Regions from separate parts of the Stenotrophomonas geniculata genome, predicted to be linked through region 2. Evidence: riboswitches for the same ligand, from Rfam matches in the RefSeq annotation. Region 2 holds a riboswitch; the other holds the start of a gene.
What was found. Region 2 has a riboswitch for glycine ahead of gcvP (aminomethyl-transferring glycine dehydrogenase). Riboswitches for the same ligand answer to the same signal wherever they lie in the genome.
Positions count from the first base shown of each region.

Region 1: linked by a shared signal. The riboswitch ahead of RI032_RS11090 (trimeric intracellular cation channel family protein) and the one ahead of gcvP (aminomethyl-transferring glycine dehydrogenase) in region 2 are both predicted to bind glycine.

Region 1 covers NZ_CP140571.1:2,389,572-2,396,974, forward strand. Annotated here, with positions in the region: gene RI032_RS11070 (DNA alkylation repair protein) at 1-284, shown strand, start outside; gene RI032_RS11075 (DUF6616 family protein) at 340-678, shown strand; gene RI032_RS11080 (hypothetical protein) at 791-1,048, shown strand; gene RI032_RS11085 (3-deoxy-7-phosphoheptulonate synthase) at 1,344-2,417, shown strand; gene RI032_RS11090 (trimeric intracellular cation channel family protein) at 2,615-3,232, opposite strand; glycine riboswitch at 3,317-3,420, opposite strand; glycine riboswitch at 3,434-3,523, opposite strand; gene RI032_RS11095 (GIY-YIG nuclease family protein) at 3,564-3,839, shown strand; partial or broken gene RI032_RS11100 (nuclear transport factor 2 family protein) at 4,010-4,105, shown strand; gene RI032_RS11105 (NAD(P)/FAD-dependent oxidoreductase) at 4,188-5,468, opposite strand; gene RI032_RS11110 (NYN domain-containing protein) at 5,592-6,371, shown strand; gene RI032_RS11115 (glutathione S-transferase family protein) at 6,483-7,103, shown strand; gene RI032_RS11120 (primosomal protein N') at 7,195-7,403, opposite strand, start outside.
Region 2 covers NZ_CP140571.1:3,084,247-3,091,649, forward strand. Annotated here, with positions in the region: gene RI032_RS14095 (VOC family protein) at 1-85, shown strand, start outside; gene gcvP (aminomethyl-transferring glycine dehydrogenase) at 178-3,045, opposite strand; glycine riboswitch at 3,108-3,210, opposite strand; gene RI032_RS14105 (multidrug effflux MFS transporter) at 3,512-4,738, shown strand; gene RI032_RS14110 (siderophore-interacting protein) at 4,880-5,776, shown strand; gene RI032_RS14115 (hypothetical protein) at 5,860-6,252, shown strand; gene RI032_RS14120 (M2 family metallopeptidase) at 6,374-7,403, opposite strand, start outside.

The sequences.
Region 1 (7,403 bases), 690 kb from region 2:
CGCCGTACCTGCGCCGCTTCGCCTGCGAAGCAATGCGTCCGCGCGGTGTCTGGGCCACACATATCGCGCTGTTCAAGCAGCACCCTGAACATGCATTGCCGATGCTGGAAGCACTGGCTGACGACCCGGAACGCTACGTGCAGGATTCGGTCGGCAACTGGCTCAATGATGCCGGCAAGACTCAGCCGAAGTGGCTGCGCGTGCTGTGCACGCGTTGGCAGCACGAGCGCCGCAGCGACGCCAACGCCTACATCCGCAAACGCGCACTGCGCTCGCTCCGGTAGTGCCGGATGCTGGCCGACAAACCCGCAACCCCGTCAACCTCAAGGAAGAACCACCATGTCGCACACCTTCATCGAGCTCTATACCGCCACGCCGGCCTGGACCACACTGCCGCCCGAGCAGCGGAATGCCTTCTTCGCCCGTATTGGCGCCGGCATGCAGCAGTTCGATCCAGCCCGCATCACGCCGCTGGCGATGGGCCGCATTGCCAGGGACGTACCGCATAGCAGCGATGAACAGTTCTATGCGGTCTGGCGCTGCGCGAGCCGCGAGGAGGTCGATGCGCTGGTGGCTGGCATTGCCGCTACCGGCTGGCATGAGTACTTCACCACCACCCATGCGGTGGGCGCGATGGACAGCATGGCCCAGCACTTGGCCGACCTGGCCGCCTTGTAGCGGGGCGGCAGACGCCGGCAGATCCCGGTCCTCGGCATGGGTGGCACATGCGCCTGTCACCCGGACGCGGTAAACAGGACATTGCCCATGTCCATCCGCAGGGAAGTCGATCATGCAGAGCACGCTCCAGGTCACGCTGTTCGGCCCTCTTGGCGACAGCCCGGCGTTGCAGTTGCCGGGGCTGGAGGGGCCGTCGGTGGCCATCCAGGAATCGGCCCTGCGGCGGTTGGTTTCCGACCTCTACACCGCGCGTTCCCTGCTCAACCCCGAGCAGCTGGACGAGGCCCGGCAGGAACTGGATCGCGTGCTGGAACGCTGGGCCGACATCCATGAGGGCCTGCTGCTGGACGTGGAAGTGCATGGCAAATGAGCGACGTTGCGTGGTTACCGCCGCGTAGGCCGGGCTGGCGCGCATCTCGCTGAACCGCGTCCCCAGTTGCGTATGAAACATTTTGCACTGCGCAAAAGCTGTGCTATCAATAGATCCCATGAACGCAGCCCCCACCAGCTTTTACTGGTATTACTTTCCGAAGCCACCGGCGGAGGAAGGATTGCGCTCACCCTGAAGAAAGCTTCAGACGCATTCCCGAAAGCCGCCAGCGAACCTGGCGGCTTTTTTCATGCCGCCACGCTGGGGACCCCCAACGTTCCGGAGATCTCCCGCAATGCCCCCGCACACCGACGACCTGCGTATCCGCACCATCGAACCGCTGACACCGCCTGCCCAGCTGCTGGCGATGCTGCCCTGTGACGATGAAGCCTCCGACACCGTCAGCGCCTCGCGCGCGGCCCTGCACCAGATCCTGCATGGCCGCGACGACCGCCTGGCAGTGGTGGTAGGCCCGTGCTCGATCCACGACCCGAAGGCCGCCATCGAGTACGCCCAGCGCCTGAAGCCGCTGCGCGACGCGCTGGCCGGTGAACTGGAAATCGTCATGCGCGTGTACTTCGAGAAGCCGCGCACCACGGTGGGCTGGAAGGGCCTGATCAACGATCCGGACCTGGACGGCAGCTTCAGGATCGACAAGGGCCTGCGCATCGCACGCGGCCTGCTGCGCGACATCAACAAGCTGGGCCTGCCGGCCGGTGTCGAGTTCCTTGACGTGATCTCGCCGCAGTACATCGCCGACCTGGTGGCATGGGGCGCGATCGGCGCACGCACCACTGAAAGCCAGGTGCATCGCGAGCTGGCCTCGGGGTTGTCGTGCCCCGTCGGCTTCAAGAATGGCACCGATGGCAACGTGAAGATCGCCGCTGACGCGGTGGGTGCTGCGTCCAATCCGCATCACTTCCTGTCGGTCACCAAGCAGGGCGGCACCGCCATCGTGTCGACCACCGGCAACCCCGACTGCCATGTGATCCTGCGCGGCGGCAAGCAGCCGAACTACGACGCAGGCAGTGTTGCCGAGGCCTGCCAGGTGCTGGCCAAGGCCAAGCTGCCGGCGCGCCTGATGATCGACGCCAGCCATGCCAACAGCCTGAAGAACCCGGAGAACCAGCCGAAGGTGATCGACGACATCGCGGTTCAGCTGGAAGACGGCGAACAGCGCATCGTTGGCGTGATGATCGAGAGCCATCTGGTCGGTGGCCGCCAGGAACTGGTGGAAGGCCAGCCGCTGGTCTACGGTCAGAGCATTACCGATGGCTGCATCGACTGGGATACCACGGTGACGGTGCTGGAGCGACTGGCCGCGGCCGTGCGCGCCCGTCGCGACGTAAAGGTGTCCGAAGCCGCTTGAGTGCGGCACGTGTGTGGATGGCGGCCAGCGCCTGCGGGGGTGCGGCCGCGATCAGGGCCGGTCGGAGTTGGAGTCCGGCCCATCTGCACCGGCGATGCGCCTGGCGCTGCGCATGAGCGACAGCGCCAGGTACATCGCCGGGGTGGTGCAGGGTGCGAAGGGTAGCGCCGGGCCATGCCCGGCGAACACGCTATCGTTCAATGCACTTCGTCGTGGTACACGAACTTCGGCATTTCCCAGCGGTAGTGGATCGCCAGCAGGCGCAGCGCGAAGCCGCCGCCGAGGCAGCACAGGATTGCGGTGGCATCGGCCACGCCCCAGTGCAGCAGCAACAGGTAGGCCGCGCCGGTCAGCAGCGCGATGATCGCGTACAGCTCCTTCTGGAAGATGAGTGGTACCTCGTTGCAGAGGATGTCGCGCAGCACGCCGCCGAACGCGCCGGTCAGCATGCCGGCAATCAGCACGATGGGCATCGCATGGCCGGCTTCGCGCGCGATCGAGCAGCCGATCAGGGTGAAGGCGATCAGGCCCAGGCCGTCGAGTACCAGGAAGGTGCGGCGGAAGTGGTGCATCCAACGTGCGACCCAGGTGGCGATCAGCGCCGCGCATACGGTGAAGCCCAGGTACTCGGGATGCTTCACCCAGCCCAGCGGATAGTGGCCGAGCAGGATGTCGCGCAGTGAACCACCACCGAGGGCAGTGACGCAGGCGATCATGACCACGCCGAACAGGTCCATGCGGCGGCGGCCGGCGGACAGTGCGCCGGTCATGGCTTCGGCGGAAATGGCGATCAGGTAGATGACGGACAGCAGCATGGGACAGGCTCCGGGCGCGGTGGGGCCGGCCATGCGCGACTACCGCCACTGCCTGCGCAATGACGGGATGACGATGACCGGTGCCGCTCCCGCTGTCCTTTTGCCTGAGAGTTCAGCGGCATGGGCCGCGTGCCCCTTCGGCGGATCGTCCCGGGCGTGCCCGGTGACCTCTCTCCAGCTCGGCGAGTCGAATGCATGGTTGGTGGGATTCCAGCCCACCGGCCTGAGCGATCATGGGAGCCTGCGCCTTCGGCGGGCGCCAGCGCGGCGCCTCTCTCCTGCATTCGGCCGCCAGTATATCCGCTGCAGTGCAGCACGGCATAATCCGGGCATGGCCCCGTCCCTCCGCCCCTGGTTCCTGTACCTGCTCGAATGCCGGGATGGCAGCTATTACGCCGGCATCAGCACCGACGTGGGCGCGCGTTTCGCTGCCCACCAGGCCGGCAAGGGCGCGCGCTACACCCGGGCGCGGCCACCGCTGCGCGTGCTGGCCGTGCGCGAGTACCCGGACCGGGCCGCCGCGTCACGGGCCGAATGGCAGCTCAAGCAGCAGCCGCGCGAACGCAAGCTGGCCTGGCTGCAGGCGCCGGATCCCGCGCTTCTGTAGAGCCGAGCCCACGCTCGGCTGTTGTTGCTGCTGCCTGATGGTGAAGCCGAGCATGGGCCCGGTTCTACAGTAGATCCACGCCATGCGTGGATGCGGCTCGCACATGCCATGATCGCCCAGCCCTCAGCGCTGGAGACCCGGATGTCCACGATCGCCCTGCTGTTCGCTAAACGCCGTGGTTTGTCGACTACTTCCACATGGGGCGCTTCGACCAGCGCTGGGTAATCGTCAACGCACTGTGGTACCCGAAACCGAAGGCGCCGTAGAGCCGAGCCCATGCTCGGCTTCTGCAAACCGCGCGAAGTGCAGCCGAGCATGGCTCGGCGCTACAGGAGCATGCGTGCGGCCCTAGCGCTTCGGTCGCCGGTCGTCCTGGTCATCACCGAAGATGATGCGCGCGCTGCGCTGGTAGCTCCAGTACGCCACGGCCCAGTTCAGCAGCACCACGATGCGGTTGCGGAAGCCGATCAGGAAGAACACGTGCGCGGCCAGCCAGAACCACCACGCCAGCACACCGGACAGCTGCAGCCGGCCCAGGTGCACGATCGCAGCCATGCGGCCGATCGTGGCCAGGTTGCCGAAGTCTGCGTACTTGAACGGGCCGGGTTCGGGCTTGCCGTGCAGGCGCGCGCGGATCACCTCGGCCACGTACTTGCCCATCTGCTTGGCCGCGGGCGCCACGCCAGGCACCGGCTTGCCGTTGGCCTGGTTCAATACGGCCAGATCGCCAGCCACGAACAGTTCCGGGTGGCCAGACAGGGTGAGGTCGGGTTGCACCTGCACGCGCCCGGCGCGGTCCAGCGGCACCTCCAGCGTGCGCGCCAGCGGTGAAGCGGCCACACCGGCGGCCCACACCACCGTGCGTGCCGGCACGAACTGATCGCCGAGCCTGAAGCCTTGGCTGTCGATGTCGCTCACCGGAGTGCCGGTCAGCACTTCCACGCCCAGCTTTTCCAGCTGCCGGCGCGCCTTCAGCGAAAGCACTTCCGGGAACGAGGACAGTACGCGCGGACCGGCTTCGACCAGCCGCACCTTGGCACTGGCCGGGTCGATGTGGCGGAATTCATTGCGCAGCGTATGCCGCGCGATTTCAGCCAGGGTGCCGGCCAGCTCGACGCCGGTAGGGCCGCCGCCGACGATGGCGAAACTCAGCCACGCCGCCTTCTTTGCCGGGTCCGGTTCGGCCTCGGCGCGTTCGAAGGCCAGCAGCAGCTTGCGGCGCAGCGCGATGGCATCGTCCAGTGTCTTCAGGCCGGGCGCGTCATCGGCCCACTGATCGTTGCCGAAGTAGGCGTGGGTGGCGCCGGTGGCCAGCAGCAGGCTGTCGTAGTCCAGCGTGCTGCCGTCGGCCATGCGTATCTGCCGGGCCTGCTTGTCGATGGCCACCACTTCGCCCAGACGGACTTCCACATTGCGCTGGTGGCCGAGGATGTGGCGCAGCGGTGCGGCGATATCCGGGGCGGACAGGCCGGCGGTGGCCACCTGGTACAGCAGCGGCTGGAAGAGGTGATGGTTGCGGCGGTCGACCAGGGTGATGCGTATGCGCTCGCGGGCCAGGGCGCGGGTGGCCCAGAGACCGGCAAAACCGCCGCCGACAACAACCAGGTGGGGAACGCGCTCGCGACTCATCGACTCACTCCAGTGGGGGCATTGGGGGAAGCGCTTGGCATCTTCGCATGATGGCCCCCTGTCACGTCAGCGCCCGCGTGAATCGGCGATACTCGGGTTCAGGCAACGGCCCGTGAGGAGCCCATGAGCGAACCGGAAAAGCGCATCGCCCTGTTGATCGACGCCGACAACGCGCCGGCCTCGAAGATCGACGAGGTCCTGGCCGAAGTCGCCCGCTACGGTGTGGCCAACGTGCGCCGCGCCTATGGCAACTGGAAGAGTCCGCGGTTGAAGGGCTGGGAGGCGGTGCTGCACGAGTACGCGATCCGTCCGATCCAGCAGTTCGCCTACAGCAAGGGCAAGAATGCCTCGGACATGGCGATGGTGATCGACGCCATGGATCTGCTGTACGCGCGCAACCTCGATGGTTTCGCCATCGTCTCCAGTGATGCCGACTTCACTCCGATGGTGATGCGCCTGCTGACCGACGGCGTGAAGGTGTATGGCTTCGGCGAGAAGAAGACGCCCGAGCCATTCGTCAACGCGTGCTCGAAGTTCACCTACCTGGAAGCGCTGGGCCAGACCCACGCCAGCGTGCCGGATACCGAACAGGCCTCCAGCGAACAGGCCTCGAACGAGCCGGTAGCCAACGACGATGCGCGGCCGCGCAAGAGCGGTGCGGAAATGCGCAGCGACACGCGGCTGGTGAAGATGCTGCGCCGCGCGGTGTCCTCGGCCGAGGGCGAGGATGGCTGGTCGCACCTGGGGCCGGTTGGCAGCCAGATCGGCAACCAGGCTTCGTTCGATCCGCGCAACTACGGTTACGGCAAGCTCAGTGACCTGCTGGCAGCGATCGGGCTGTTCGAGCTGAAGAAGGACGGCAAGTCATCCTACGTGCGCGCGCTGCCGAAGAAGAACCGGTAGTGCCGGCCGCTGGCCGGCAACGCCGGATGCAAGATCCCGCATCCGGCACGCACACACCCCACCCGATCAGGCGTATCGTTGCCGCTCGCATTGCCAGCAAGGAAAATCCGCATGTTGAAGATCTGGGGCCGCCGCAATTCCAGTAACGTCCGCAAGGTGCTGTGGTGCGCCGAGGAGATCGGCCTGCCGTATGAATCCATCGAAGTCGGTGGCAGCCACGGCGGCACGCAGACGCCGGAGTACCAGGCGATGAATCCCAACAGCCTGGTGCCGGTGATCGAAGACCACGGCCTGCCGCTGTGGGAATCGAACGCCATCGTGCGCTACCTGAGCGCCCGCTACGCGCTGGGCACCCTGTACGCCGAAGACCCGATGGAGCGTGCCCAGGCCGAGAAGTGGATGGACTGGAGCACCTCGCGGATGGCGCCGCTGTACACCGACCTGATCTGGGGCATCATGCGCACCGCCCCGGCCGACCGTGACGAATCGCGCATCAATGCCGCCATCGTGCGTGCCGGTGACTACCTGGCGATGGCCGATGCCACGCTGGCCAAACAGCCGTGGCTGTCGGGTGAGAAATTCGCGATGGGTGACATCCCGCTGGGCTCGCTGATCTATGCCTGGTTCGAACTGCCGATCCAGCGCCCGGAACTGCCGCACCTGGCCGACTGGTATGCGCGCCTGCGCGAGCGGCCGGCCTACCAGCGCGGCGTGATGTCGCCGCTGACGTAAGCGGGGACGGGTCTTTTCCTGGAAAGAGAAGCAGCCGAGCATGGCTCGGCTCTACCGTAGTGCCGAGCCGTGCCCGGCAGCACCTACCGGATCAATACAGGTCCGTCGGATCCACATCCAGCGACCAGCGCACTTTGCGTGCTTCCGGCAGCGCATACAGCTGCGGAACCAGTTGCCCGAGCACGCCGTGCAATGGCGGTCGCTGCACGGCAGACAGCAGCAGTTGCGTGCGCTGGTAACCGGCCCGGCGCGGCATCGGCGCCGGCATCGGCCCATACGCCTCCACCACGTCCTGCTCGC
Region 2 (7,403 bases):
TGACTTCAGCAACCGCTACGGCTGGGTGCAGGATCGCTTCGGCGTGTCGTGGCAGTTGAGCCTGGGGCAGATGCCGGACCCGTGATCGGATGTTTGTGGGTGTGGACTTTGGTCCACACACCCTCATGAAAACGGCCCGCTTGCGCGGGCCGTTCTCTTTACCGATGCAGCGAGGAATCAAGCCTCGACTTCATCATCCTTGTAGGCATCGACCGGAATGCAGGCGCACATCACGTTCTTGTCGCCGTACACGTTGTCCACGCGCGCCACCGGCGGCCAGTACTTGCTCTGCTTCAGGCTGGCCAGCGGGAATGCAGCCAGTTCACGCGGGTAGGCGTGGGTCCACTCGCTGGCGGTCACCGCGGTGGCGGTGTGCGGCGCGTTCTTCAGCGGGTTGTCCTCGCGGTCCAGGCGGCCGTCTTCGATCGCGGTGATCTCCTCGCGGATCTGGATCATCGCGTCGATGAAGCGATCCAGCTCGTGCAGCGATTCGCTCTCGGTCGGCTCGACCATCAGCGTGCCAGCCACCGGGAAGCTCAGGGTCGGTGCGTGGAAACCGAAGTCGATCAGGCGCTTGGCCACGTCCTCGGCGCCGATGCCGCTGGTCTTCTCCAGCGGGCGCACGTCCAGGATGCACTCATGCGCCACCAGGCCGTTGCGGCCGGTGTACAGGGTCTTGAAGTGCGGTGCCAGGCGCTTGGCGATGTAGTTGGCGTTGAGCTGCGCGACCTGGGTGGCCTTGCGCAGGCCTTCGCGGCCCATCATCGCGATGTACATCCAGCTGATCGGCAGGATCGAGGCGCTGCCGAAGCTGGCCGCGCTGACCATGCCGACCGGGCCGTTGTCACCCAGCTTGCCCGGCAGGAACGGCGCCAGGTGCTCCTTGACCGCGCACGGGCCAACGCCCGGGCCGCCACCGCCGTGCGGGATGCAGAAGGTCTTGTGCAGGTTCAGGTGCGAAACGTCCGAACCCCACTTGCCCGGCTTGGCCACGCCGACCAGGGCGTTCATGTTGGCACCGTCGGTGTACACCTGGCCGCCGTGCTTGTGGATGATCTCGCAGATCTCCACCACCTCTTCCTCGAACACGCCGTGCGTGGACGGGTAGGTCATCATGATCGCGGCCAGGCGGTCGCTGTACTTCTCGGCGTTGAGGCGGATGTCCTCGACATCGACGTTGCCGTTGGCATCGGTCTTGGTCACCACCACCTTCATGCCGCACATCTGTGCCGAAGCCGGGTTGGTGCCGTGTGCCGAATCCGGGATCAGGCAGATGTCACGGTGATCTTCGCCGCGCGAACGGTGGTAGGCGCGGATCGCCAGCAGGCCGGCGTACTCGCCCTGCGCGCCGGAGTTCGGCTGCAGGCTGACCGCGTCGTAGCCAGTGCATTCGACCAGCATCGCTTCCAGCGTGTCGATCAGTTCCTTGTAGCCCAGCGCCTGGTCGGCCGGCACCAGCGGGTGGATCTGCGAGAACTCCGGCCAGGTCACCGGGATCATCTCGGCGGTGGCGTTGAGCTTCATGGTGCACGAGCCCAGCGGGATCATCGTGCGGTCCATCGCCAGGTCCTTGTCGGCCAGCGAACGCAGGTAGCGCAGCAGTTCGTGCTCGCTGTGGTGGGTGTTGAACACCGGATGGGTCAGGAACGCGGACTGGCGCAGCAGGCCGGCCGGCAGCGCGTCGGCGGTGCTGGCATCCAGCGCGTCGACGTCCAGCGAAGCACCGAACACCGCAGCCACGGCGACGATGTCGGCGCGGGTGGTGGTCTCGTCCAGGCTGATGCCGACCGAGTCGCTGTCGATTGCGCGCAGGTTGTAGCCGGCGGCGCGGGCCTTGGCATGGATCTCATCGGCGTGCACGCCGGTGACATGCAGGGTGTCGAAGAAGTCGCCACCAACCTGCACGCCGGCATTGCGCAGCGCTGCGGCCAGGATCGAGGCCAGGCGATGGGTGCGGCGGGCAATGCGGGTCAGGCCTTCCGGGCCGTGGTAAACGGCGTACATCGAGGCCATCACCGCCAGCAGCACCTGCGCGGTACAGATGTTGGAAGTCGCCTTCTCGCGGCGGATGTGCTGCTCGCGGGTCTGCAGGGTCAGGCGGTAGGCCGGGTTGCCCTGGGCATCGACCGAAACACCGATCAGGCGGCCCGGCATCGAGCGCTTGTAGGCGTCACGGCAGGCCATGAAGGCGGCGTGCGGGCCACCGAAGCCGAACGGCACGCCGAAACGCTGGCTGTTGCCGACCACGATGTCCGCGCCCCATTCGCCCGGGGCGGCCAGCAGGGTCAGGGCCAGCAGGTCGGTGGCCACGGCCACCAGGCCGCCGCGTGCGTGCACGGCATCGACCAGCGCCTTGTAGTCGCCCACCTGGCCGAAGGTATCCGGGTACTGCAGCAGCAGGCCGAAGGCTTCCGCTTCCAGCGCTTCGGCCGGGGTGCCGACGCGCAGCACGATGCCCATGGGCTCGGCGCGGGTACGCAGCAGTTCCAGCGTCTGCGGATGCACGGCGTCGTGCACGAAGAAGGTGTCCGACTTGGACTTGGCCGAACGCTTGGCCAGGGTCATCGCTTCAGCAGCGGCGGTGGCTTCGTCCAGCAGCGAGGCGTTGGCGATTTCCATGCCGGTCAGGTCGGCGCACAGGGTCTGGAAGTTGATCAGCGCTTCCATGCGGCCCTGCGAGATTTCCGCCTGGTACGGAGTGTAGGCGGTGTACCAGGCCGGGTTTTCCAGGATGTTGCGCAGGATCACGTTCGGCGTGTGGGTGCCGTAGTAGCCCTGGCCGATGAAGCTGCGCAGCACGGTGTTCTTGTCGGCGATCGCACGGATCTTCGCCAGTGCCTGTACTTCGGTCATCGACTCCGGCAGCGCCAGCGGTGCCGGCGACTTGATCTTGGCCGGTACGATGGCATCGGTCATGCCATCCAGCGACGCGTGGCCGACGACATCGAGCATCTGCGCGATCTCGGCGTCGTTGGGGCCGATGTGGCGCTCGACGAACGCGTTGTGGTGCTCGAGCTCACGCAGGGAAGGGGTGTTCTGGGACATGGCGAAGGATCCGTCAGGAAAGGGCACACGCACGGGCACAAGCCGCCGGTCGGCGGTCTGCGGGGCGCCCCTCTGTCCTTTTGCCTGAGAGTTTAAAAGCGCGGAAAACCGCAGCTTCGTGCCCCTTCGGCGCCGGATCGAACCGGTCTCTCCAGAGTTGTGTTACGGGTGGTATCGGGCCTGAGCGATTACGGGCGTTGCGCCTTCGGCAGCGGTGTTCCGCTTCTCCCACCGTGTTGCCCGCCGATTATAGCCCGTTGCGGGCCCGGCCAGCGGCCGCCGGTCGGTGCCGCCGCGCCTGAATGGCCGATGGCCCGGCCGTGCGTTTTGTGCAGTGCTGCATGGCATCAGGCGCAATCCCCACCTATGATGGGCGGATACCCGAATTCATCTGGCGCCGTCCCCGTTGTTGCGGGACCGGCGCCCGCCGTGCGTGCCCCGCATGGCCCTGCCGGACGCTTCCTCCATGACCGCCGCTGTTGCCCCTTCCACCCGCCGCATGGCCCTGCTGCTTGCCGGCCTGGCCATGTTCGGCCCGTTCTCGATCGACACCATCTTCCCGGCGTTCCCGCAGCTGGCCCAGCGCCTGGCGGTGGACGAGGTGGCGGTGCAGCAGACCATCAGCGTGTACCTGCTGTTCTATGGCCTGATGAGTCTGGCGCACGGCCCGCTGTCCGATGCCTGGGGCCGCAAGCGGGTGATCCTCGGCGGTCTGGTGGTGTTCGTCGGCGCCTCGGTCGGCTGCGCGCTGTCCACCGACCTGTCCACGCTGCTGGCGTTCCGCGCGCTGCAGGGCCTGTCGGCGGGTGTCGGCATGATCGTCGGCCGCGCGGTGATCCGCGACCTGTACCACGGCCACGATGCCCAGCGGCTGATGAGCCAGGTGTCGATGCTGTTCGGCATCGCTCCGGCCATCGCACCGATCATCGGTGGCTGGATCCTGCTCAGTGGCGCCGGCTGGCCGCTGATCTTCTGGTTCCTGGTGGTGTTCGGGCTGGTGCTGTTGGCGGCCACCGCGCGCTTCCTGCCGGAAACCCATGCGGTCGAGGCACGGGTGCCGCTGTCGCCGCGCGTGCTGCTGCGTGACTACGTGCGCATCGGCTTCAACCCGCGCTTCCTGCGCCTGGCGCTGGCCGGCAGCATCGGTTTCGGCGGCATCTTCCTGTACATCTCCTCGGCACCGGTGTTCGTGATGCAGCACCTGCACCTGGGCGAGGGCGGTTTCGCCTGGTTGTTCATCCCCACCATCGGTGGCATGACCACCGGCTCGTTCCTGTCCGGGCGCATGGCCGGGCACACCACGCCCACACGCCAGGTCGCCATCGGTTTCAGCCTGTGCGCGCTGTCGGCGCTGCTGAATGTCGGCTACGTGGCGCTGTCGCCGCAGTTCGTGCTGCCGTGGGCGGTGCTGCCGATCTTCCTGGGCGGCATGGGCATGGCCCTGATCTTCCCGATCCTGGCCTTGGCGGTGCTGGACATGTACCCGCACCAGCGCGGCCTGGCCTCGTCGCTGCAGGCCTTCGTGCAGCTGATGATCAGCACCGTGGTGGCCGGCGTGGTGTCGCCGCTGCTCAGTGCCAGCCCGCTGCACCTGGCGCTGGGCCAGGCCGCGTTCTTCGGCGCCGGATTTGTTTTCTGGTACTGGGAACACCAGCGTGAACGCGCGGCGCAGGCAGCCTGCACGGGCCATTGAGCAGTGCGCAGGGGTAGGGCAGGCCGCGATGCCCGTAACGCTTGCGGCGAGGAACGACCGGACTAGGCTGGGGACTCCAGCCAGCCGGTGCGTGGATGCACGACAGCCAGCCGATCCGATGTCGTTGCATGAGGTTCCCCCATGGCTGCGCAGCAGACCTATCGCCTGTTCGAGGTGGCGCTGAAGGAGCGCCGCGTTCTTTCCCCTTCCCTGGACCGCATGGTGTTCACTGGTGCCGACGTGGCGCGGATGAAGACCGAAGGCCCGGACCAGCGCATCAAGGTGTTCTTCCCCTTGCCCGGCCAGGACGTGCCGCAGGTGCCCAGCGGCGAGGACTGGTATCCGCGCTACCGGGCGCTGCCGGACGACCAGCGCCCGCCCATGCGCACCTACACCATCCGCCACCTGCGCGCCGAGCAGGGCGAGGTCGACGTTGATTTCGTGCTTCATGGCGAGACCGGGCCGGCCTCGCGCTGGGCCATCCACGCGCGACCGGGCGACCGCGTAGTGCTGCTGGCCCCCGATGCCGACTGTGCTGACAGCAGCGAAGGCTGGGAATGGAAACCGCCGGCGGGAGTCGGCCAGGTGCTGCTGGTGGCGGATGAAACCGCGCTGCCGGCGGTGGCCGGAATTCTTGAGGAACTGGCGGCCATGGTCGACCCACCGCGCACGCTGGCGCTGCTGGAGGTGGCGCAGGCCGGTGATGCGGTGCACTTGAAGGCGCCCTCCAGCGCCGAGCTGGTCTGGCTGCCGCGCGGGCAGGCTGCCTACGGACAGCCGTTGCTGCAGGCGGTCCAGGCGCGGTTGGCAGCGACCTCGAGCGTGGCTGCCGGCGATGCGCTGGAGGAGATCGACGTCGATACGCAGATCCTCTGGGAGCAGGCCGATACCCGCGTGGCCGGTCCGCTGTATGCCTGGGTGGCGGGTGAGGCGGGGGCGGTGATGGCGATCCGCCGCCACCTGGTGCGCGATTGCGGGCTGGACCGCCGCGCGATCACCTTCATGGGCTACTGGCGGCATGGCAAGGTGCTGGACTGACCTGACTGGATCGAGCACGCGTGAAGCAGCGCTGCGGGCGGGGTGCGCTATCCTTGCGCCCCCCTTCGCAGCGGTACCGCACCATGTCCACCAGTTCCAAGACCCGCCGCGACCAGCGCCGTCGCCAGGAAAAGCAGGCCGCCAACAAGGCCGCCGCGCAGGCGTCGCCGGTGGAACCGCATGCCGAACTGCGCGATGCTCAGCGCACCCTGCTGGCCGGTGTCGTGCGCCGCGACGGCGAATGGGTGCTGGGCATGGACGGCCGCATCGCGGGCCACAGCGAGAGCGCTGCGCAGGTGCTGGCGCTGATCATGCAGGCCGGTGAGCTGCACGAGCGCAATGGCACGCCGGTGCGCCTGATGTACTCCGATGCACTGCGCGATGCCGCACAGGCCGAAGCGCAGGAGAAAGGCCAGACCTTCGAGGAATTCAAGGCCGAGCTGGCCGCGGCGATGGCGGCGAAGAAGAATAGCTGATCCGCCGTGGGTAGCGCCGGGCCATGCCCGGCGAGCGCAGCGGTGCGATGAAGAGCCGCCGGGCATGGCCCGGCGCTACCGGAAACATCAGGGGCGGATCCTCGCGGACCCGCCCCTTTTCTCATTTTGCTGCCGGGGCCGCGTTGGCCTGCCAGCCGCACATCTGGCCTTCGTTCTGCTGCTTCAGCCACTCGTTGACCGGGGTGAAGTACTCGATCATCGGGCCGGCATCGAGCTTGTCGGTACCGGTCAGTTCCTTCAGCGTGGCCTGCCACGGCTGGCTGGCACCCTTGCTCAGCATCGCCCAGTACTTCTGGCCGGCTTCCTTGTTGCCGTAGAAGGTGCACTCATGCAGCGGGCCCTTGTAGCCGGACGCGTCGCACAGGCCCTTGTAGAACTGGAACTGCAGGATGCGCGCCAGGAAGTAGCGGGTGTACGGGGTGTTGCCCGGCACGTGGTACTTCGCGCCCGGATCGAAGAACTCTTCGCCACGGGTGCTGGCCGGCGCCACGCCCTGGTACTTGGCCTTCAGGTCCCACCACGCCTTGTTGTAGTTGTCGGCGGTGATCGAGCCATCGAACACGCCCCAGCGCCAACGGTCGATCATCAGCCCGAACGGCAGGAACGACACGCCCGACAGCGCCATGCGCATCTGGTTGTTGATGACCGCCTCGCGGCTTTCGGTCGGCGCATCGACCAAGCCGATCGAGCTGAGGTACTTGGGCGTCATCGCCAGCACGATGGTGTCGCCGATTGCTTCATGGAAGCCATCGTTGGCACCGCCCTGGAACAGCGGCGGCAGCGGGTTGTAGGCCAGGTCGTAATAGATGTGGCCCAGCTCGTGGTAGATGGTGGTGAAGTTCTCTTCGTTCGGCTTGATGCACATCTTGGTGCGCACGTCGCCTTCCATGTTCATGTCCCAGGCGCTGGCGTGGCAGACCACGTCGCGGTCGTCAGGCTTGATGAACTGGGTCTTTTCCCAATAGGACTGCGGCAGCGACGGCATGCCCAGCGACACGTAGAAGTCCTGCGCGCGCTCGGTCATCTGCTTGGCGGTACGCAGTTCGGCCTCACGCTGCGCCTTGTACTGGGCGGCCACGTTGGCGTCCTTGCCGGCCTTGGCCAGCGCCGCGCTCAGGTTGGTCTGGTAC